One region of the Rhizobium sp. 01T437 genome, then DNA from elsewhere that is predicted to be linked to it. Evidence: predicted binding sites of a transcription regulator. Region 1 holds the regulator's gene; each other region holds the start of a gene.

Region 1 (5,853 bases):
CCTGTCCCGGCACCTCATAGATATTGGAGAGATGCCAGACCTTGTCAGCCTGATCCTTGAGAGCGGCCACAACGTGCGGATTGCTATGCCCCACGGAGGTAACGGCAACGCCCGCGCCGAAATCCAGATATCGCTCGCCCGTTTCGGTGATCAGCCACACGCCCTCGCCTCGCTCGAACCGCAGCGGGGCACGAGAATAGGTATCATAAAGCGGCGAGGCTTCAGCCATGGCGCAATCTCCTGGTCAGGCTCTAAGGCAACGGACTCCGGCTAAGAAAACCAGGCCCGAAAAATCAAAAATGCCGCCTTGCGGCGGCAGGGAGCACTATTTACTTTTCGCACTGCAATGTCAACAAAACTGAGGATTTAGCACATGCGTCAAGCCTCAAATCAGACTTGCAGGTCTATCAACAGCTAATGTTGCAGAAATGACTCGCCGGGGAAGCAAGTTGGGGAAAACCCCGAATTCGGATTCATCGGATTCCTGCGACTCTTGTCACAGAGTCAGGCTCACACTAGGTTAAAGTTCAATTACTAGACTGCATGCGGCGGAACTAGTCACCAAAATTGATCAGGCGTTTCTTGCTTCGGAGACTTCCGAGGCAACGGTGAGGGATTCTGCCATCACCAACGCGAAAGGTGGAGACAGGGCAATGAACTGGACAGACGAGCGTGTCGAGAAGCTCAAGAAGCTTTGGTCAGAGGGGCTGAGCGCCAGCCAGATCGCTGCGCAGCTTGGCGGAGTGAGTAGAAACGCTGTTATCGGCAAGGTTCACCGGCTCAGTCTTCCCGGCCGCGCCAAGGCCGGCGGCACGGCAACCGCTGCGCGCGCACCCAAGCGCAATACGTCGGCTCCGCGCGCCCCGAACTATGCGTCTCGCATCACCACCCGCACCGTTACCCGCCAGCAGGGCGCAACGATGCTGAAGGAAGAGATCGAGATCGAAACGGTCGAGGAAATGGAATATGTGCCGGCCAAAAACGTGGTCGTGCCGATCTCCCGCCGCCTCGGCCTGACGGAACTGACAGAGCGCACCTGCAAGTGGCCGGTCGGCGATCCGCTGAAGGACGACTTCTACTTCTGCGGTTGCGACTCCCCGGATTCCTCGCCCTATTGCAACTATCACCAGCGCCTCGCCTACCAGCCGGTCAGCGAACGCCGCAAGGCTGTCCGGGTCGCCTGACCCGCACCTTCTCAACAAATGCAGCATCCGCCGCCCCTCTTCGCTGACGCGCAGAGGGGCGTATTTTTTTAGCCGGCACAGGAGGGCTGGAAAACGGCTCCTGACCACGATCTGCCGGAGGCCGATCTCTGCCTGCCGTTCACCATGCCTGACGATGCGAACTTATGTGGCCCAACGCCACCGATGCGTTTCAGCCCTAGACCGGTATGGAACGGTGGTCATGGCGCTGTAACGCGATTTTCTGATACAGATGCGGTATTCTCGTGGAGTAGCACGGCGCAAACAGTCGCTCAGGGGTGCCAATGGAGATCGATCCAAAGCGGATGACAATGGGGTTCGTCGGGACGGGCACGATTACCGAGGCCGTCGTCACCGGATTGAGCAAGACAGCGTTTCGCGACACACCGATCGTGCTGTCACCGCGCAGCGCGAGCGTCGCCGCCCGCCTTGCGGCGGCAAACCGGAATGTGTCGATCGCTTTGGGCAACCAGGATGTTCTCGACCGATCCGATCTCGTATTTGTGGCAGTGAGGCCGCAAATTGCCGAGGAGGTGATCCGCTCGCTCCGATTTCGGCCGGGTCACCATGTCATCAGCTTTGTCGCGGCCACGCCAATGGATCAACTGCTGGCGTGGATCGATCAACCAGTTCGCCTGAGCCTGGCAATTCCACTTCCGTTCGTCGCAGATCTTCAGGGCGCGACCGCGATCTACCCGCTCGACGAGGTTTCCCACGCCCTCTTTTCGGCGCTCGGAACGGCGATCCAGGTTGAAAACAAACTTGAGTTCGAACTTCTCGCGGTGGCGAGCTGCCTGATGGCCACCTATTTCGGCATCCTGGACGAGACGTCGACCTGGCTGCAGAGCCAGGGGCTTTCGGGAACGGCTGGCGACGCCTACCTCCGTCAATTGTTTTCCGGCCTCGCCCATGCTGCCCGTTCAAAACCTGTCGCGAGTTTTGATGAACTCATCGGCGAGCATTCGACCAAGGGCGGATTGAATGAACAGGTGCTCGAAGACTTTCGCGAGTTCGGCGGCACTGCGGCTCTGCAAAAGGCTCTTGATCGAGTTCTCGCACGCATTCGTCTGTAGAAAGCAGGTTCTCTCGAGGTCCGCTTTCGGCGCCTGGTGTCGGCTTTCATAAGAAGCTCGGGGTGCCAGATAGACAAACGGGCCGCCCGGCAAGCGAGCGACCCGTCTGGACCTCCGATCACTCGGATTAAGCTTCCATGGAATATCCCGCGCCGCGGACGGTGCGGATGACATCCTGCATGTTGGAGAAGTTCAGCGCCTTACGCAGGCGGCCGACATGGACGTCGACAGTACGTTCGTCCACGTAGATATCGTGGCCCCAGACGCCATCCAGAAGCTGCGAGCGGGAGAAGACCCTGCCCGGCGACGACATCAGGAATTCGAGCAGGCGGAATTCGGTCGGGCCGAGGCGGACTTCGCGGCTCTTGCGATGAACGCGATGCGTTTCGCGATCGAGCTCGATATCACCACACTTCAGAACGGTGGAGAGAACTTCCGGGCGGGCGCGGCGCAGCATCGCCTTGACGCGGGCGACGAGTTCCGGCGTGGAGAAGGGCTTGACGACATAGTCGTCCGCGCCGGTCGAAAGACCGCGAACACGCTCGCTTTCTTCGCCGCGGGCCGTCAGCATGATGATCGGCAGACGCTCGGTTTCCGGCCGCATGCGCAGCCGGCGGCAGAGCTCGATACCGGAAACGCCCGGCAGCATCCAGTCAAGGATGAGCAGGTCCGGGGTGCGCTCCTGAAGCCGGATTTCGGCCTCGTCGCCACGGAGGATCGTATCCACCTCGAAACCTTCAGCCTCGAGGTTGTAGCGGAGAAGCACGCTCAGCGCCTCTTCATCTTCAACAACTGCAACTCTTGGGATCATGCGTGTCAGTCTCCTAATGCATGATCCTTAAACCGGGGGTGATTTAAGCAAGGGACCATGCAGGAACTCGGAATTGGCTGCACCTTTGCGCGCCCCCGCGCGGGGCGCGCATGCAATCGGCAGTTCAGGATTACTCCGTCACCGCACCAACGGTATTGGAGCTATCGTCCTTCGGACGCTCGCCCTCCGGCTGGGCGCCGGTTGCCATGTAGTAGATCGTTTCTGCGATGTTGGTCGCATGGTCGCCGATACGCTCGATGTTCTTGGCGCAGAAGAGAAGATGCGTGCAGCTCGTGATGTTGCGCGGATCTTCCATCATGTAGGTGAGGAGTTCGCGGAACAGCGAGGTGTACATCGCGTCGATCTCATCGTCGCGCTCGCGGATGGACTTGGCCTTATCAGCGGAACGCGTCGTATAGACATCGAGCACTTCCTTGAGCTGGACGAGCGCCAGTTCGGAGAGATGCTCGAGACCGCGGGCGAGCTTGCGCGGAACGCCGGTGCTCTGGACGGCGATGACGCGCTTTGCGGTGTTCTTGCCAAGGTCGCCGACGCGCTCGAGGTCGGCGGCGATGCGGATCGAACCCATGATCTCGCGAAGGTCGGAGGCCATCGGCTGGCGACGAGCAATCGTGACGATCGCCTTGTCGTTGATTTCGCGTTCCGCGTGATCAAGGATCACGTCATCGGAAATGACCTTCTGGGCGAGCGCAGTGTCACCGTTGACAAGCGCACGGACGGCCTCGCCGACCATCTGTTCGGCAAGACCACCCATCTCGGAAATGCGCCGGGACAGGAATTTCAGATCGTCATCGTAAGCGGAAAAAATATGTGTCGATGCCATGGGGCTTTGTCCTCGAAAATCGGGAAGGCTTCACATCGCCAAAATCAGCCGAACCGGCCCATGATATAATCCTGGGTGCGCGGATCGTCCGGATTGGTGAACATCTTGTCGGTATCGTTTTCCTCGACCAGGTTGCCGAGGTGGAACATGGCCGTACGCTGTGATACGCGCGCGGCCTGCTGCATGGAATGCGTCACGATGACGATGGTGTAGTTTTCACGCAGCTCGTGGATCAGCTCTTCGACCTTGGCAGTCGCGATCGGGTCGAGCGCCGAGCAGGGCTCGTCCATCAGGATGACTTCCGGGCTGACGGCAACGGCGCGTGCGATGCACAGACGCTGCTGCTGACCGCCGGAAAGGCCGGTGCCGGATTCATGCACGCGATCCTTCACCTCATTCCAGAGGCCGGCGCGCTGCAGGCTCGTCTCAACGATCTGGTCCAGGTCGGCCTTGGACTTGGCAAGGCCATGGATGCGCGGGCCGTAAGAAACGTTTTCATAAATCGTCTTCGGGAACGGATTCGGCTTCTGGAACACCATGCCGACACGGGCGCGGAGTTCGACGACGTCGATGTCAGGATCGTAGATATCATCGCTGTCGAGCGTGATCTTGCCGGTGACCCGGCAACCGTCGATCGTGTCGTTCATGCGGTTCAGCGACCGCAGGAAGGTGGACTTGCCGCAGCCCGACGGGCCGATCAGGGCGGTCACGGTGTTTTCGCGGACGTTCAGATTGACATCGAAAAGCGCGCGCTTCTCGCCGTAATAAACGGAGACATCCTGTCCGATCATCTTATACGGGACGTTGCTCATTTTCTGGTCCAGCGCCTTCTCAACTGCGGCTTCCGTCAACATGTTCATGATCTCTACTCCGTTTACCAGCGGCGCTCAAAGCGACGACGCAAGAGGATAGCTCCCATGTTCATGACGATCAGGAACAGGAGCAGGACGATAATGGCACCCGAGGTTCTTTCCACGAATGCGCGCTCGGCTTCGTTGGCCCACATGTAGACCTGAACCGGAAGTGCCGTGGAGGGATCGAGTGGACTGCTCGGCGCCTGGGCGACGAAGGCGACCATGCCGATCAGCAGCAGCGGCGCAGTTTCGCCGAGTGCATGGGCAAGGCCGATGATCGTGCCGGTCAGGATGCCGGGCATTGCAAGCGGCAGCACGTGGTGAAACACCATCTGCATCTTCGAGGCGCCGAGGCCGAGGGCAGCCGCGCGGATCGACGGCGGCACGGCGCGCAGAGCCGCACGCGTCGCGATGATGATCGTCGGCAGTGTCATCAGGGTCAGCACCAGACCACCGACCAGCGGTGCCGAACGCGGCAGGCCGGCGAAGTTGATGAAGACCGACAGGCCGAGCAGACCGTAGACGATCGACGGAACGGCGGCGAGGTTGTTGATATTGACCTCGATCAGGTCCGTCAGCTTGTTCTTCGGCGCGAATTCCTCGAGATAGATCGAGGCGGCAACGCCGATCGGCAGCGCAAGGACGAGAACGATCAGCATCAGATAGAGCGAGCCGATAAGGGCGACGCCGAGACCTGCGGCTTCCGGACGGCTGGAATTGCCGTTGACGAAGAGGCCGGTGTTGAACTGCTTGTGGAGAGCGCCGCTCGCCTTCAGCTCATTCATCCAGGCAACCTGCTTGTCGTTGACCTTGCGGTTCTTCTCATCGACCGAGAGATCGATCTGGCCTTTGTTGGCGCTGTCGATATTGGCATCCGCAAGCACCGTGACATTGACGGTCTTGCCGATGATCGACGGGTCGGCAACGACCATGTCGCGCAGCTGAATGGGCGCACCCTTGGACAGCATGGCGGATGCGTCGCGTACGTCCGGACGGCTCGACGCATTGATGTTGAGCTGCTTGACGATCGCGTCGCGCAGCAGAACCGGATAGTTGGCGGAGACCAGCA
Region 2 (5,853 bases), on a different contig from region 1:
TAGGCTTCTAGGCGATTCATGAAGCGCTGCATTTCAGAACGCACAGTGGCCGGGTCGGGGCGGAAGCGACAGGTCTTCGATTCTGCATTCCACTCGACATCCAGCACCGGCGGCAGACGCATGGATTCCTTCGGAACGTTGCGGATGAACCAGTCGGCCTGGTCGTCGGCGGAGGAGCAGAAATAATAGAAATGATAGGGCGCATGTGGAATGCCTGAGGCGGCTGCCTCGCGCCAATATTCGTCAAAGCGCGGATCGATCCTGTCCTTGCCTTCGGTCGCCTTGATGAAGGCGAAGGCAACGCCGGATTTGCGCACCGTCTGCCAGTCGATATCACCCTGCCATTTGGAAATGTCGATGCCGTGGACAGCGTTTTGCTGCGGACGCTTGGGTCCGAAATCCTGGGGATCAGTATCCTTGAAGCGCGCCTTCGGCTTTATGGAAGCGGTTTCGAGATAATCGTAACCCGTGGAGCTGCAACCGGCGAGCAGCAGGGCAAGCGGCAGGACGCAAAACAGAAGCCAACGCATAAACGTTCCGTCGTGATGATGGATCTGCCCCACAGCCTGACCTTCGAAAACACGCGCCCTGCAGAGGGAATAACCCCCCTTTTCTAATATCAACGTAAAAAAATGGTTATTTACAAGCGAATTATGAGCGCCTGCTGATAATCGCCGCCCGCCAGGCGTAGCCGCCGCCGATCGTCTCGAACGATAGTTGCGCGTTGTTTTCAGCGGCTTGCGCTTCCAAAACCTCGCGCAGATTGGCGCGGGGCGTGACATGAAATTTGGCGAGCCAGGCCTGCAGCAGGCTGCGGAACCAGGCGGGCAGGCCTTCCTGCTGGCCGAAATCGACGATGTGGAGCTGGCCGCCGGGATTGAGCGCGGCAATCGATGCATCCACCGCGCGTTCCCAATCCGGGATCATCGACAGTGCGTAGGAAATCAGAATGCGGTCGAAACCGGTGGTGCCGAATTCGCGCGGCGTGTAGGCCGTGGCATCCGCCACCCGGAAATCAGGGACCGTCGCCTTGGTGGCGAAGGTCTTGCGGGCGGAAATCAGCATTTCCTGGGAAATGTCGAGACCGTAGAGCTTGGCCGTCGGAAAGTGCTTGTGGGCGAAGGCCATGTTGCGGCCGGTGCCGCAGCCGACTTCGAGCAACGTGCCGCCCTTGGGAACGTCGAGATTGCGGATCGTGCGGTCGCGGCCGAGAAGATAATATTTGCGGGTCAGGTCGTAGAAATGGCGCTGGTAGCGGTACATGCCGTCCATCAGGTCGGCATGTTCCTCACTCTTGACGGTCATCTCGTCGACTTTGCTCACGCCTTCTTCCCGTAGATGTGGAAGCCGCCATAAATCGCCGAGCGGTCCTGGGTGGTCATCTCACGCGACTGCTCTTCGAAATAGTGCCACTGGTCGCGAATTTCAGGGGCGAGGCGGCCTTCGATGATGCTCTTTTCGGCGGCCGTGCGGAAGATCACGCGGGCGCCTTCGCGGGCGGTGCGGGTGATCTCACGCCAGACATCGTTGAGCTGCTGGTCGGTCATCCAGTCCTGTGCGTCGAGCAGGATGTAGCGGTCGCGCGAGGCGGCGGGCTCACCAGCCAGAAGCTCCGTGAAGCTTGCATGGTGGACGTTGACGCGATCGACATTGGCGCGGATCACTTCGTAGTGCTCCGGCTTCAGATAGGTCGGCAGCGGGCCTTCTTCGCCATCGGCATAGCGGCGTGCGAAAGCCTGCCAGGCGAAGTAGTTGTCGCGCATTGGGAAATGACAGGCGAGCTTTTCGAGACGGTGTTTCAGAACCGGCGCAATGGAATTGTCGGCGGCAAGGCTTGCCAGTTCGTCATATTGCTGCGGCGGAATGCCAAGACCGAAAAGCGAGCTCTTGCGGTTGGTGATCCAGCGAACGACGGGCTTTTCGAAGAGAGGAGCGATCTGATCGTCGAAGAACTGGCGCTGCTCGCGAATCGTGCGGGCCTTGGTCATTTCCTGCAGCTTCACGCCATGCAGGCGGGCGAGAAGATGAGCGGCACCGATGAAGCGGCCGAGCAGGCCGGTTTCATAAATGTTGCGGTCGAAGACCGTGACGCGCCGGCGGCCGAACTTGCGGGTGTTCCAGTAAGCGCGGGTCGTATCATCGAGATTGGACGACAGATAGCGGTCGAAAACCCGGCTGTTCGATTTCTCGTTCGGCATCGCCAGGAAGCGCACGAGATCCGAATGACCTGGCAGGTTCTTGAAAGCGGCAAGCTTCAACCTGTTCAGCGCAATGTGGTGCGGATTGAGGTCGACCACGTCGATCGAAGCCGGCGCCTTGGAAAGGTAGGCCAGCATGTTGCAGCCGCCCGAACCGATCGTGACGATGCGGTGATTGGGCTTCAGTTCCATCGCCTGCATGTCGAGATCCGGGTCTTCCCAGATCTGCGGGTAGACGAGGCCGGAAAAGAGAAGGCCGAAGAGACGCTCTGAGAAGCCGTCCTTGGAAAAAGCCTTGTGGCGGAGAAGCGCTGCCTTGAGTTTCCGGTTCTTGCGGAAGCCGGTATCCGGTGCAAATTCCGACATGAGTCTGTCACCTTTTTAGCGTTCAGGGCGTGTAACGCGCCTCTGCTACAGTTTGATGACGAGCCCTGTGGGCCAAGGCTTCGACGAAACCCGGCGAAGACTTCCGCGAAATTTGAAGTCGATTGAAACACTTCTTTTCGCTTCTCTCTTTTCGTGAGCCAAGTTTCCTGCTTCTCTCCGTTCCGTGGAGGATTGCATGCGAGTTGTTCCGCGTATCTTCAAGGGCTTGACCCTGCTCGTCATTCTCGTTGCCATAGGCGCAGCCGCGTGGCTCGCCATAAGCCCACCGGAGCTCCTGAAGGTGGGCAATGGCTATGCCGCCAAGATCGTCTGCTCCAATGTCTTTATTGCCGGCCGCGATCCCGATGCCGTGCTCCACGACGATGTCCAAGCGCCTGGAAACCCACTGCTCAGGCTGATGCGCGTCGAGATCGATCGTGACAGCGGGCGGGTGACTTCGCGTTTCATGGGCCTGTTTGCGCCGAGCTACGCGCTTTATCGCGGCGCCCTCGGCTGTACGAGTGTGCCTGATGGCAATTTCGATGCAGCTGCTAGGGCCGCGCCGCTGGTGCCGGCGCCGCGGGTGGGTGAAAATGATGCGGTCTGGCCGGACGGCGACGGCGCCGATCCGGCGACTGGCAATGCCAAGGTCGCGGCGCTTCTGGCCGATGCCAAGCTTGCTGGGCCTGCCATGCGGGCGATGGTCGTCGTGCAGGATGGCCGCATCATAGCCGAAAGCTACGGGCCGGGCTTCAACGCCGATACGCCGCTGGTCGGCTGGTCGATGACGAAGACCGTCAATGCGGCGCTGATCGGCAGGCTGATGCTGTCAGGCAAGATCTCCTTCGATGACACGCATCTCCTGCCGCAATGGGCAAATGATTCGCGCGGCGATATCAAGCTCTCCGATTTGCTCGGCATGGAAAGCGGGCTCGCTTTCAACGAGGATTATGGCGCCGTCGCCGATGTGACGCGCATGCTCTACCTCGACCCCGATATGGTTTCCCTGCCGGCCGGTGCGCCTCTGGTGGCTGCTCCAGGCACGGATTTCCGTTATTCAAGCGGTACGGCCGTGCTTCTGTCACGTATCTGGATGAACAAGGTCGGCGATCCGCGGGCGGCCTTCGATTATCCCCGCGATGCGCTGTTTTCTCCACTCGGCATGACGAGCGCAGTCTTCGAAGCCGATGAGCGCGGTACGTTTACCGGCAGTTCCTATCTCTATGCCACGGGGCATGACTGGGCACGCTTCGGCCAGTTCCTGCTCCAGGATGGTGTGTGGAACGGCCAGAGGCTTTTGCCGGAAGGCTTTGTTGCAATGATGCGCACGCCGACGGCAAGCTCGGGCGGTAAATATACGCAAGGCCAGGCTTGGCTTGCGGGGCCGGGGGGCGGCACGAGCGCGGAATTCGGCCTGCCGCAGGATACGTTCTGGATGCAGGGCCATGACGGCCAGACGGTGGCAATCATTCCTTCGGCCAATCTCGTCTTCGTCCGCTTGGGGTTGACGCCGAGCTGGCTGGACTACAGGCCGCAGATCGTGCTGAAGGAAATTCTCAATACGCTTCAGTCGGCGAAAGCCGGCTGAGGCCCGTCACTGATGGTGTTTTGTATCAGTAATGGACTATCAGTAATTGCCTTGGGCGATGTCGGTCATGCCCTTGCGCTTGGCGTCATAATAGTAACCGCGGGCATAGAGACGAACGGCGTCGTCTTCCTTCTTGTCGGCTACCTGCCAGGCGCCCTGCAAGTACTTGCCTGCATATTTGATATTGGTTTCGGCGTCGAAGAGGCCGGCGGGATTGCCGCCGTAACCCATCGACTTTGCGGTGTTGTACTTGATCTGCATGAGACCGAAGTAGCCGCGCTTGTTGTAGGCCTTGGAATTGTAGCGGCTCTCGCGATGAACGACGCGGTGGAGCAGCGATTCCGGAATTTCGTAAAGCTTCGAATATTTGCTGATGAGTTTGCTAACGAAGCTCTTTTCGACGGTCGGCGCATCGTCGCTGTCGTCATCGCTGAACATCGGCGGGGCGGCCGGCGGATCGATCGGACCGGACTCGTCGAAGCCGTAGTCCATGGCGAAGCGCGGCGTGGTATCGACGGCGGCAAGCGCTGCGAGCGCGCCGTTCTGCGGTGTCGTGGCGGCAAAGGCAAGCTGCGTGGAGGGGCTTGCGGGCGAGCCCGGACGCGGCGTCGGAACGACGGACTGGATTGCCGTCATTTCGGGCGTGAGCGGAATGGGAGCATAGCCGTTGACGGCAACCTGTTGGACACCGCCCTGCATGGCGAAATCGCCAGCCTGCTGCTGTACGGGGGAGACGACATTCGGCATGGCGGCTGCGGTGAGAACAGGTGCGGCGGTTGCTGCCTGGGGATTGAGAGTGGCGACGGCCGGGCCGTTTGCGCCTTCAGCGGTCGGGATAGCAGCCAGCGTTGCATCTTCACCCGGCTTCGGCATGGGAATCACGGTCTGTGCGGCGGTCAGTTCCGCCTGAGAGGTATATTCGACGCTCGCGCATCCGGAAATGACACCGCAGAGCATGGTAGAGACCACAAGACTGCGTTTCAGGCCGGAAAATCCGATCGCTACCATTATCTCACTTTCGTGAATCCCGCCGCCCCGGCAGCGTCTTAAAAGTTACTAAATACCTTAAGCCCGGGGAAAGCCATTAACCTATTCGTGGCTTTCCAGCAACCACGGAATATTACTAGGCTGCAATACGGCGATACCCGGCGGTTACAGCGCCGGCAGCGATGAGGAGAGTGCCACCGGTGCGGTTGACCGCGCGCTGCACGCTGGCCTTACGAATCAGGCCTCGGGCGGCATGCGCGGCCATGGCGTAGCAGGAGGCATTGATGGTGGCGAGGACGAGGAAGGTCGCTTCCATGATCAGCATCTGATCGAAGAAGGGAAGGGCGGGGTTGAGGAACTGCGGAACGAAGGCGACGAAGAAGACGATGCTCTTCGGGTTCAGCGCCGTCACCACATAGGCGTGCAGGAAGATCCGCAGCGACTTTTCTTCCGGCAGGTTATCGTTGTCAGCGATGTGTTCGCCGACGATAGGCGCCCGCCAGAGCTTGATTCCCAGCCATATCAGGTAGGCGCCGCCGATCCACTTCAGCACGGTGAACAGTGTCGCGGATGCGGCGAGCAATGCGCCCAGTCCGAAAAGCGACGCCGTCATGGCCGTGAAATCGCCGAGCGCCACGCCCGAAACGGTCGCCAGCGCCGTTTTCCGGCCATGACCCAGCGCATAGGAAACGACGAGAAGAATGGTCGGTCCCG
Region 3 (5,853 bases), 220 kb from region 1:
CAAAGGTAGCCGTTTCTGTTTTAAATATCCTCACAAAGCTATTTGTTCATGTTTTGTTCTTGACTAAAATGCCAATCCTGGTATGCTCCTCCTTGTCGAAACAAGGAGGCGGGCGATGTAGTCCGTAGTTCAAATGCCTCATTTTCCACTCGATCCGAATAGCGCAGGCCCCCAGAAGAAATCCAATCTTGGCGGGGAATTTCACGACAGGATTTTCTTCGCGCTTCGCCCAGCCATCGAAGCTGCATCCGAGGCGCTGGACATCGCGCAAGTGTATCGCAATAGACATGCTCTGACCGGACCCTCGCGGCCCAACGCGGTGCTTCATGTCACGCTGAACGGCATCGGCGCCTACCGTCGGCTCCCGGATGATATCGTGTTCGGCGCTGAACAAGTCGCCGCGGCAGTGCGTGCCCAGCCGTTCGAAATTGTGCTCGACGAAGCCATGAGCTTCAAGCATCCCGGCCAGCCGCAAGCCTTCGTCATCTGCGGCAGGCAAGAAAACGAAGGCCTGCTGGATCTTCGCAACCAAATTCAAGAAGGTCTCTACGAGGCCGGACTACCCTATAATGTCGGCGGACATCTGACGCCGCACATGACGATGCTCTATGATCGCAAGACCGTTCTGCCTGAAAAGCTTGACCGACCCGTGCGCTGGACAGTCCAGGAGTTCCTGTTGATCCACAGCATCTACGGGAAGAGCGAGCATCACGTCATCAACCGGTGGCCTTTGCTCGGCTGAGCTGCGCTTGCACCGCGGGTGGGGATTCGCATAAAACTCCCCACTCAATATGCACATGCGGAGCAAGATAGTGGACCTTTCAGAGATCATCATCCCGGGCGATACACCCGGCATCGAATGGCGGTTGCCGGTCATGCGTTTCAAGGGAAGCGATCCGGCGGCGCCCAAGGTCTATATCCAGGCCGCATTGCATTCCAATGAACTGCCGGGAACCGCGCTTGCGCATTTTCTCTGCCTTCAACTCAGGCAAGCAGAAAGGGAAAGACGGATCGCCGGCGATATCACGCTCGTGCCGCAGGCAAATCCGATTGGTGCGGCGCAATCGCATTTCGGCGAGCTGCAGGGTCGGTTCGATTTGGGATCGCGGACCAATTTCAATCGGGACTTTCCGCTGATCTCGGTTCGCGACCGGGAGGAGTTGCTTGACGGTCTTGATGATTATCCGGCTACAGATCGATTGAAGCGAGAGCTGTTTCATATGGCGCTCGGAGCCGATCTGGTGCTCGATCTGCATTGCGATGATGAATCTCTGCAATATGCCTATATCGACGAAGCCTTCTGGCCGGAAGCAGCGGACCTTGCCAATGCGCTCGACATGGAAGCGGTGCTGCTTTCGGATGGCGAAAGCTCCGCCTTCGAGGAAGCAGTCGGTTTTGCCTGGAAATATGAGGTGCCGGGCGAGCGCAAGGCCAAGCTTCCGGGCAAGCTTTCGGTGACGGTGGAACTGCGCGGCCGCCGCGACGTCTATCCCGATATGGCCGAGAAAGATGCCGAAGGCCTGCTGCAATTCCTGATCGGGCGCGGTGTCGTCAACGGCGGGGCAGCCGGAGACAAGACCTTCTCCGGACCAGCCGTGCCGCTCGACAACGTCGAGATCCTGCGTGCGCCGCACGGCGGTACCGTGCTCTTCCACCGCAATATCGGCGAGCGTGTCTCGGAAGGAGAGCTTCTGGCGACGATCGTCACCCGGCCCGGTTTTGCCGAGGGCGATATCGATATCCGGGCACCGCAGGACGGGCTGCTGTTGACCCGCACTTCCGACCGGCTAGTGCGCCGGCGCGGCGACCTGATGAAGATTGCCGCCGACAAGCCGAGCAAGGCAACGCGAAAGGCCGGCACGCTGGAAGACTGAACCAGCGTTCTTTTCCACACGCGGATGTAAGGCTCCGCGCAACTGTCACACAGGCTTCAAGAAAATCCGCCAAGCCGTTGCAGACATGTTGCGAAGGAGCTTTCATGCCGCATTACGACATTGCGATCGTCGGCGCGGGAATTGTCGGGCTGGCGCATGCGCTGGCGGCGGCAAAGCGCGGCAAACGGGTCGTCGTTATCGACCGCGACGCACAGGCAAATGGCGCCTCGGTGCGCAATTTCGGCTTTGTGACGGTGACCGGCCAGCAGGCCGGCGACTGCTGGGACAAGGCACGCCAGGCACGCAATATCTGGGCCGAGATTGTCGACAACGCCGGCATCGACGTCCTGCAGCGCGGGCTGCTCCTTGCCGCAAGGCTCGACGAATCCGAAGCCGTGATCGACGCCTTCCTGCGCACAGAGATGGGCGAAGGCTGCGAAAGGCTGACGATCGAGGAGGCGCGGCGGCTTGTGCCGGCACTGCGGCCGGAGGCGGGGCGCTTCACACTCTATAGCCCACATGAACTGCGGGTCGAATCCCGCACGGCCATTCCGCTGCTCGCCCGCTATCTCGAAGTCAAATATGGCATCGAGTTCCGCCGCTCGACAGCAGTGAGCGCCGTCGAGCCGCCGCGGATCGAGACGTCAACCGGCCTGATCGAGGCGGAGACGGTGGTTGTTTGCCCCGGCGACGATTTCAAGAGCCTGTTTGCGGATCGGATCGCTGCATATAACGTCACACGCTGCAAGCTGCAGATGATGCGTGTCGTGCCGGCGCAACGGGTCTCGCTCAACACCGCCGTCATGTCTGATCTCGGTCTCGGGCGTTATCTCGGTTATGCCGAATTGCCTGAGGCGACTGCCCTGAAGGCGCGGCTTGACCGCGAATTCAAGCCGGAGCGGGAAAACGGCATCCACCTGATCGTTACACAGTCGGAAGACGGATCGCTGATCGTCGGCGACAGCCACCATTACTCCGAAACGCCCGATCCCTTTGGGCTGGAGCGGGTTGACCGGCTGACCCTCGACGAGATGGATGCCGTGCTCAATCTGCCGGGCCGCTTCATTACCGAGCGCTGGATCGGCACCTACGCCTCCGCCCCGGACCGCTGGCGGTTCACCGACAAGCCTTCCGATGCGCTGCGCATCGTCGTGGTGACGGCAGGCTGTGGTGCCTCGACCGCCTTCGGCATCGGCGAAGAAACCGTCGAAGATCTTTACTGGAGCGCAGCATGACGCAATTCAAGGCAGTGGTCTTCGACTGGGCCGGCACAGTCATCGATTTCGGCTCCTTCGCACCGATGGGCGCCTTTGTAGACACCTTCAACAAATTCGGCGTCGAGGTGACGATCGCCGACGCACGCAAGCCGATGGGGCTCCCGAAGCGTGCGCATATCGCCGCGATGCTGGCCGAGCCGCATATTGCCGCCCGCTGGCAGGCGGCACAAGGCGCGCTTCCGGACGAGGCGGCCATCGACCGCGTTTACGAACTCTTCGTGCCGCTGAACGAAGCTGTCGTGACCGATTACTGCGCGCTGGTGCCCGGCGCGATCAAGACGATCGAATACCTGCGCGAGCGGCAGATGAAGATCGGCTCGACGACAGGCTATACGCGCTCGATCATGGAGCGTGTGCTCCCGCTTGCCGCTGAACAGGGTTACGCACCCGACAATCTGATCTGTGCCGACGATCTGCCGCTTGGCCGACCGACGCCGATCGGCATGTATAAATGCTTCCTCGACCTGATGGTCTATCCGGCCTCTGTCGTCCTGAAAGTGGATGATACCGAACCCGGCATTGCCGAGGGTGCCGCCGCGGGCTGCGTTACCGTTGGCGTGACGCTCTCCGGCAACGAGGCAGGTCTGACGCCTGAAGAGGTGGATGCACTTTCGCCGGGGGCGCGAGCCGAATTGCACAGGCGGATCGGCGAGAAGCTGATTGCTGCCGGCGCCGACTACGTCATCGAGACCGTGGCCGACCTGCCGGCCCTTATCGAAGAGCTCGAGGGATAAAGGCCAGGCGGCGTTTGCAGCTTTCATCCAGCGTGATATCTCCCCTGGAAAACAGGGAGATCGAACCGGCATGGCCATCACCATCTACGGCATCAAGAACTGTGACACGATGAAGAAGGCCCGTAGCTGGCTGGACGAACACGGGGTCGCCTACGACTTTCACGATTACAAGGCCGTCGGCATCGACCGGGCGCATCTAGAACGATGGATCGACGAGGCAGGCTGGGAGACGGTGCTGAACCGCGCCGGCACGACCTTCCGCAACCTGCCTGACGCCGCGCGCGAAAATCTCGACCGTGAAAAAGCGATCGCCCTGATGCTCGACCAACCATCGATGATCAAGCGGCCGGTACTGGAAACCGGCGGCAAACTGCTGGTCGGCTTCAAGCCGGAGATTTACGCGCGGACATTCGAGGGCTGAGCCATGTCCAAGACCACCCGCGCCACCCAGGTTCTCACGCAGGCCGGCGTCACCTTTACGGTTCATACCTATGACTATGATCCAAACGCCGAGCGCGTCGGGCTGCAGGCGGCCGAAGCGCTGGGCGAGGAGCCGCATCGCGTGTTGAAGACCCTGATGGCTGAGGTGGACGGAAAGCCGGTCTGTGTGGTCGTGCCCTCTGACCGCGAGGTCAGTATGAAGAAGCTCGCGAGCGCCTTCCATGGCAAATCGGCCAATATGATGAAGCCGGCCGACGCCGAGCGGCTGACGGGGTACCATGTCGGCGGCATTAGCCCGTTCGGGCAGAAAAAGATCGTGCCGACGGCGATCGAGGAAGCCGCCCTCGCCGAACCGCTCGTCTATATCAATGGCGGGCAGCGCGGGCTGCAGGTGCGGCTCGATCCGAAGGAGGCGTTGAAGGCACTGAAGGCCACCGCCGCACCGCTGATCGCCTGATCAAAGGAAGCGGTCCAGCAGGCCGGCAATCGTCTTCGCCTCGCCTTCGGCAAGTTTGCAGCCGATATGAGTTTCGATCGCGTTGCCATAGACGGTCCACATGCGCTCCCGAAGCTGCCGGCCGGCATCAGTGATCACCACCCAGCGGCCGCGCCCATCCTGTGCGAAGACCTCGCGAGCGACCAGGCCCTCTCTTTCAAGCCGGTCGATCAAGCGGGAGAGATTGTACTGCGCCAACAATGTCCGCTCCTCGATCGCGTAGGGGCGCAGCCTGCCTGATTGTGAGCGCGCCAATTCCCAAAGCACATCGTACCAGGCAAGCGGCGGCATGCCGGCCGCCTTCAGATCGGCTTCGATCACGCCAAGCAGCCGCTCGCGGGCGCGCATCAGGCGCGTCCAGGCTGAGACGACGGCTTCGCTCGGCTTCTTCATATTCTCAGACATAAATGCAACTACATCTATCTTGAATCTCATCGCAAGCGTTATTAGATGCATCTGCATGCATATTAAACCGGCCGATCCTTTGCCACTAGGAGACTTTCATGAGCAGGCTCACCCTCATCAGTCATCACCTCTGCCCCTACGTGCACCGCGCAGCGATCGCGCTCCTCGAAAAGGGCGTGCCATTCGAGCGCATCAACATCGATCTTGCCAACAAGCCGGATTGGTTCCTGAAAATCTCACCGCTCGGCAAGGTGCCCTTGCTCCGGATACAAGAGGACGATGGCCGCGAAGAGGTGTTATTCGAAAGCAGCGTCATCTGCGAATATCTGGAGGAAACGCAGGCGGGTGCTGCCCTGCATCCCACCGACGCGCTGACCCGCGCTCGCCACCGCGGATGGATGGAATTCGGCTCTTCCGTGCTTTCCGATCTCTGGGGTTATGAGACGGCGCAGGATGCTGCGCAACTGGAGGTCAAGCACAAGGCGCTTGTCGCCAAATTCGCGACGATCGAGGGGGCGCTGTCGGAGGGACCCTATTTCGCCGGGGCTAACTTCAGCCTCGTCGACGCGGTCTTTGGGCCGATCTTTCGGTACTTCGATCTGTTCGATACGCTCGGCGACAGCCCC
Region 4 (5,853 bases), on a different contig from region 1:
GCGGTTGAAGAAGACCATCCTCTTCGTCAGCCACGATCTCGACGAGGCCTTCCGCATCGGCAATCGCATCGCCATCATGGAGGGCGGACGCATCATCCAGTGCGGAACGCCGCAGGAAATCGTCAAGAACCCGGCCGATCAATATGTCGCCGACTTCGTGCAGAACATGAACCCGATCAACATGCTGATGGCTTCTGACATCATGCAGCCTGGGCTTGGCGACGCGGCAATCGGCATGTCGGTCAGTGCCACTGCGCGCCCCACGACGCCGCTTGTCGATATCCTCGACGCCCTCTCCCGGCAGCCCGGCAGCATCGGCGTGGTCGACAACGGCCAGATCGTCGGCACGATCTCTGCACAGGATGTCGTCACCGGCCTCACGCGGCACAAGCGGAAGGAATAAAGCATGTCGCGCAAAAGTGTGCAGCGGTTTTGCGGTAACGACATGCGAAAACTAAAGCGTGGCAAGCGAATCTGAAAGATCGCGACACGCTTTAGACTTGATCCTTTCACTCCGCTTTGCGACAACGCGGATATGAAAGAACCGTCCTCTACGCTCCGCGAAACCGACGACGAGGCCCGCAAGCTGGCGCGCACCCTCTTGCGCTCCGCCCGCTATGCGGCTCTCGCCGTTCTCGATCCTGAAACCGGCTTTCCCTTCGCAAGCCGGGTTCTCCTCGGCACCGACATAGACGGCGTGCCTGTTATTCTCGTTTCTGCGCTCTCGACCCACACGAAAGCGCTCGCTGCCGATGCCAGGGCCTCGCTCCTGACCGGCGAGCCCGGCAAGGGCGATCCGCTCGCCCATGCCCGCCTGACGACCCAATGCCGTGCGGAACAGGTGGAGCGGGATACGCCTCTCCACGCGCGCATCCGCGCTCGTTTCCTCAACCGTCACGCCAAGGCGAAACTCTATATCGATTTCCCGGATTTCCGTTTCTTCCGGCTCATCCCGCAATCGGCCAGCCTTAATGGCGGATTCGGCCGTGCTTACATTTTGGACGGCAGCGATCTCGTGATTCACTCCGAGGCAAATGATCACATCGCTGAAAAAGCTGACGCTGCAGTGCAAGATTTAGTAGCGCGCCATCCGGACCTGATGTTAGCGCTGACATCCAGGCTGAAGGCACCTGAAGCGGGTCCCTGGCGCATATGTGGGGTCGATTCCGAAGGTTTTGATATGATTTCAGGTGACTTATTGATGCGTTGCGAGTTCGACATACCCGCTGAAGACTTAGATCACATTTGTTCAAACATATCTAAAATAGCATACCTGATACCTTAAATTTAGGTATATACAATCTTCGAGCCCAATTGCTAGGTTTCGCCGTCAGTCAAAGAACCGTCTGACGGCCTGTGCCTGTACGGATGATGTACGTTTCGCATTAGGAAGAAAAAATATGGAAACCTCTGATTTGGCCGAGCACACCAATGTGGCGGCAGCTTTATTATCGGCCATGGCCAACCCCAAGCGTTTGCTGATCCTCACCAGCCTGGTAAAGGGAGAAGTGCCTGTCGGCGTTCTCGCCACCCAGGTCGGCCTGAGCCAGTCGGCCCTCTCCCAGCATCTGTCGAAATTGCGCGCTCAGAAGCTGGTCAAGACCCGTCGTGATGCACAGACGATCTACTATTCCAGCAACTCCGAGCCGGTCATGAAGATCCTCGCGACGCTGGAGGATATCTACGTGGCTCAGAACCGGAGCAGGTCTGCAGCCTGATGTTAGCGCTGACATGACGTCAGTTTGAGCAACGTTCCGAGGAAATGTTTCCGAGGGCGCCGCTTAACGATTTTCAGCACGTAAAACCTTTGGGACCGGCAATTCGCAAGAATTGCCGGTCCCATCTATGTCAGAACGACAGGCTTAGCTGCCCACCACTCCGTTGCTGGCGCGCGTCAACACGACGAGCGACGGACGGGCTGGTACGCCCGGCTTGAAGTCCGGCCAGTTGGTGCCGGCATCTTCCATCGAGGTCGCATCCTCGTTGTCGGCCATGCGCAATTCACCCGGATGCTGGACCGAGAGGAAGACGCTGGAGCCGTCCGAGGTGAAGGTCGGCGAGCAGGTCTCCGAACCGACAGGCGCGATATAAATGAGCTTCGGCAGCGCGCGGCCCGGACCCTCCGTATCCATAACGTAGACGGAATCGGCGATGCCTTCCGGCGGCGGGCCGTCGGTGGTCACCCAAAGGCGGCCTGCTGGATCCACGGCAAGGTTATCGGGGTCGGTAAACCAGCCGGCCGAGGTGGTCGCCGGGTGGAACATCGCCTGGTCCTCGGGCTTGGCCGGATCGCCGCAGAGCACGAAAACGTCCCACCTGAAGCTTTCAGCTGCGTAATCGGGCTTGTCAGGACCGCCTGGCGTTACCAGCTCCAGCAGATGCCCATGCGGGTTGGGGCCACGTGGATTGGCAACGTTGACCTGTTCCTTCTCGTCGTCCCCCTGGCCCTTCGGCAGGCGATCCTCGTTTTCGGTCATGGCGACATAGAGTTTGCCGGTGCCGAGATGCGGGATGAAGCCTTCCGGCCCGTCCATCGGCGTCGCACCAACGAGGTCGGCGGCAGCGCGGATGGCGAGAACCACGTCGGCCTGCGTCTTGAAGCCGGCTTGCTCCGTCAGCGGACCTTCGCCGGCAACGAGCGGGATCCAGCGCATCGTGCCGTCGCTTTCGAACTTGGCGACCGACAGTGTGCCGTGGTCGAGCAGGTCCTTGTTGGCGGCGCGATCGCCAGGGTTCCACGGATCGCGGGTGACGAAGCGGTAGATATATTCGAAATCATCGTCATCACCCATGAAGACCACGACGCGGCCGTCAGGGGCGACGCAACATTGCGCGCCTTCATGCGTCATGCGGCCGAGTGAGGTGCGCTTGACCGGCTTTGCCGTCGGATCGAACGGATCGATTTCGACAACCCAGTCGAAACGCATCCACTCATTCGGCTCTTCCTCGAACTTGAAGCGCGGCTCGACGCGGCTGACAGCGTAGATGTCGTTCTCATCCTCGTCCCAGCCCTGGCGCTTGACCAGTTCCTGGTTCGGCAACTTGGTATAGTCGCCTGCAAAGACGTCCATTGCGCCTTCCTCGCCCGAAAGCATCGTGCCCCAAGGCGTGATGCCGCCATTGCAGTTCGAGATCGTACCGAAGACAACAGTGCCGGTCGGATCGGCCTTGGTCTTGAGACGGTCGTCGCCGGCAGCCGGGCCGGAAATTCCGATTTCCGTGCTCATGTGGATGCGGCGGTTATACTTGCCGTCCTTGACCACCTGCCACTGATTGCCATCCTTGCGCACTTCGAAAACGGATACGCCAACGGCGGCCATGACGGCGCGGATCTGGTCCTCGGTCATCTTCTCGCGGTAATCGTCGGCGGTCAGGCCCGGGAACATCAGATAGGGCGTCGCATATTCATGGCTGACGACCATCAGGCCGTGATCGGAGCTCTTTTCGCCCCAGGGCAGCGGCAGGAACTGCGTGAAGTCATTGTTGTAGCCAAACTGGCGCTCGGCCGCCTTGCCATTGAGCTTGGCGACATCGAATTCCGGGCTGTCGGTAAAGAGAGCGTCGCCCCAGCGAACGAGGATCTGGCGCTCGTAACCATCAGGCCAATGGTCGGCGGTGTCGCGCACGCGCTTCAGTTCGGGGAAAGTAAGGGTCGACTCGGCAGCTTCTGCCTTCGTTGCTTCGAGCGCCGGCGCAAAAGCGGCTGCCCCCATGGCGGCGATGAAGCCCTTGAGAACGGTACGGCGACGAACGCCTTCTTCGAGAATGGTGCCGTAGCTCGGCGCAAATGCACGCCGCGGATTGGGACGCGGTCTGGTTTTCTGGCGGTCCGTCATGACTACCTCCGGTAAAAACGGTTGAATTTCAAGGAAATGAATGAAATGCCCTCGGCCATTGCGGCCATCGATTTTTGTAGCAATGCCGGGCGAAGGATTGATGACGCCCGAAGTGTCCGGGAACGGCAGACGGCGGCGCTTCTTCGGCTTGACGCCTTGCCGGGCGCTGATAATTTGACCGGGCAGTAAAAATAAACGGCACCAAGCCTTGAACGGGAACGGCCTCCCCAACGGCCAGGAGAACAGCATGTCCAACCGCCTGAATGCAACGCCAAACGACCTTCGCGCCTTTTGGATGCCCTTTACCGCAAATCGCCAGTTCAAGAAGGAACCGCGCCTCTTCGTGAGCGCCAAGGATATGTACTACCAGACCCATGACGGGCGTCAGGTTCTGGACGGTACGGCTGGCCTCTGGTGCGTGAATGCTGGCCACTGCCGTCCGAAGATCACCGAGGCGATCAGCGAACAGGCTGGCGAACTTGATTACGCCCCGGCCTTTCAGCTCGGCCATCCCAAGGCTTTCGAGCTCGCCAACCGCCTGGTCGACATCGCGCCGGAAGGATTGGACCACGTCCTGTTCACCAATTCCGGTTCTGAATCGGTGGAAACGGCGCTCAAGGTGGCGCTCGCCTATCACCGCGTGAAGGGCAACGGCTCACGCTTCCGCCTGATCGGCCGTGAGCGTGGCTATCACGGCGTCAATTTCGGTGGCATCTCGGTCGGCGGCATCGTCACCAACCGCAAGATGTTCGGTACGCTGCTGACCGGTGTCGACCACATGCCGCACACCCATCTGCCCGGCAAGAATAACTTCACCCGCGGCGAACCCGAGCATGGCGGCGATATCGCCAGCGAACTCGAGCGCATCGTCACTCTGCACGATGCATCCACGGTTGCTGCCGTCATCGTCGAGCCAGTCGCTGGCTCCACCGGCGTTCTCATTCCGCCGAAGGGCTATCTGCAGAAGCTGCGCGAGATCTGCACCAAGCACGGCATCCTGCTGATCTTCGATGAAGTCATCACCGGCTTCGGCCGCCTGGGCGCTCCCTTTGCTGCCCAGTACTACGATGTGAAGCCCGATATCATCACCACCGCCAAGGGCCTGACCAACGGCGTCATCCCGATGGGCGCGGTCTTCGTGACCTCGGAAATCCATGATGCCTTCATGAATGGCCCCGAGCACATGATCGAGTTCTTCCACGGCTATACCTATTCCGGTAACCCGATCGCCTCGGCCGCAGCACTTGCAACGCTCGACACCTACAAGGAAGAAGGCCTGCTGACGCGTGCAGCCGAACTCTCGGACTACTGGGCCGACGCGCTGCATTCGCTGAAGGATTGCCCCAATGTCATCGACATCAGAAATACCGGCCTTATCGGCGCCATCGAACTCGACCCGATCGCCGGTGAACCGACCAAGCGCGCCTTCACGGCTTTCCTCAAGGCTTACGAAAGCGGCCTGCTGATTCGCACGACAGGCGACATCATCGCGCTCTCCCCGCCGCTAATCATCGAGAAGAAGCACATCGACGAGCTCTTCGGCAAGCTGCGTACGATCCTGCAGAACAACATCTGAGCTCAATCGTCCCAAGTGAATTCAAGGGCGAGGCGCCGGCCTCGCCCTTTCTTTTGATATCGGCGACCTCAATCGCGTTATCGGTCTCCAGCCTCAGGGATTTCCTCCAGACAGGGCAAATCAACCCAATGGAGATCCCATGCCAAGACTTGCCTTTGTCCTCCCTCTGCTCCTGCTGCTGGTATCAGCAGCACATGCCGGAACCGGTTTCCGCGAAATCACCCTGCCCGGCAAAAACGCCGATCGCCCGATGCATGTCAGCATCTGGTATCCGACCGCGTCTGACGCCACGCCCGTCCTTCTCGGCGAAACACCGGCCTTCATCGGCCAACCTGTAATCAAGGACGCCGAACCCGTAGCCGGCCCGCATCCGCTGGTCGTCCTCTCCCATGGTTATGGCGGCAGCTGGCGCAACCTCGCCTGGCTCGCCGCCGATCTCGT

The links. Region 1 encodes PhoB, which activates phosphate uptake and scavenging genes when phosphate is short. Its sites were predicted from a motif close to TGTCATNNANCTGTCAT; they were not measured.
Region 2: a site for PhoB is predicted at 2,609-2,625, ahead of AC1DM5_RS16270 (BtaA family protein). Genes of this name have one in related genera too.
Region 3: a site for PhoB is predicted at 1,918-1,934, ahead of AC1DM5_RS14790 (TIGR03364 family FAD-dependent oxidoreductase). Genes of this name have one in related genera too.
Region 4: a site for PhoB is predicted at 3,926-3,942, ahead of AC1DM5_RS05360 (PhoX family protein). Genes of this name have one in related genera too.

What each region holds. Positions count from the first base shown of each region.
Region 1 covers NZ_JBFTPM010000006.1:129,973-135,825, forward strand. Annotated here, with positions in the region: gene AC1DM5_RS13675 (acetylornithine transaminase) at 1-229, opposite strand, end outside; gene AC1DM5_RS13680 (GcrA family cell cycle regulator) at 654-1,184, shown strand; gene AC1DM5_RS13685 (pyrroline-5-carboxylate reductase) at 1,487-2,275, shown strand; gene phoB (phosphate regulon transcriptional regulator PhoB) at 2,403-3,086, opposite strand; gene phoU (phosphate signaling complex protein PhoU) at 3,217-3,930, opposite strand; gene pstB (phosphate ABC transporter ATP-binding protein PstB) at 3,975-4,790, opposite strand; gene pstA (phosphate ABC transporter permease PstA) at 4,805-5,853, opposite strand, start outside.
Region 2 covers NZ_JBFTPM010000007.1:54,371-60,223, forward strand. Annotated here, with positions in the region: gene AC1DM5_RS16260 (glycoside hydrolase family 25 protein) at 1-530, opposite strand, end outside; gene AC1DM5_RS16265 (class I SAM-dependent methyltransferase) at 652-1,305, opposite strand; gene AC1DM5_RS16270 (BtaA family protein) at 1,320-2,564, opposite strand; gene AC1DM5_RS16275 (serine hydrolase domain-containing protein) at 2,761-4,152, shown strand; gene AC1DM5_RS16280 (transglycosylase SLT domain-containing protein) at 4,192-5,160, opposite strand; gene AC1DM5_RS16285 (LysE family translocator) at 5,276-5,853, opposite strand, start outside.
Region 3 covers NZ_JBFTPM010000006.1:352,632-358,484, forward strand. Annotated here, with positions in the region: gene AC1DM5_RS14780 (2'-5' RNA ligase family protein) at 134-742, shown strand; gene AC1DM5_RS14785 (succinylglutamate desuccinylase/aspartoacylase family protein) at 813-1,874, shown strand; gene AC1DM5_RS14790 (TIGR03364 family FAD-dependent oxidoreductase) at 1,979-3,109, shown strand; gene phnX (phosphonoacetaldehyde hydrolase) at 3,106-3,885, shown strand; gene AC1DM5_RS14800 (ArsC family reductase) at 3,956-4,306, shown strand; gene ybaK (Cys-tRNA(Pro) deacylase) at 4,310-4,783, shown strand; gene AC1DM5_RS14810 (MarR family winged helix-turn-helix transcriptional regulator) at 4,784-5,227, opposite strand; gene AC1DM5_RS14815 (glutathione S-transferase family protein) at 5,326-5,853, shown strand, end outside.
Region 4 covers NZ_JBFTPM010000002.1:390,441-396,293, reverse strand. Annotated here, with positions in the region: gene choV (choline ABC transporter ATP-binding protein) at 1-403, shown strand, start outside; gene AC1DM5_RS05370 (HugZ family pyridoxamine 5'-phosphate oxidase) at 536-1,285, shown strand; gene AC1DM5_RS05365 (ArsR/SmtB family transcription factor) at 1,401-1,718, shown strand; gene AC1DM5_RS05360 (PhoX family protein) at 1,863-3,836, opposite strand; gene aptA (omega-aminotransferase AptA) at 4,084-5,412, shown strand; gene AC1DM5_RS05350 (alpha/beta hydrolase family protein) at 5,552-5,853, shown strand, end outside.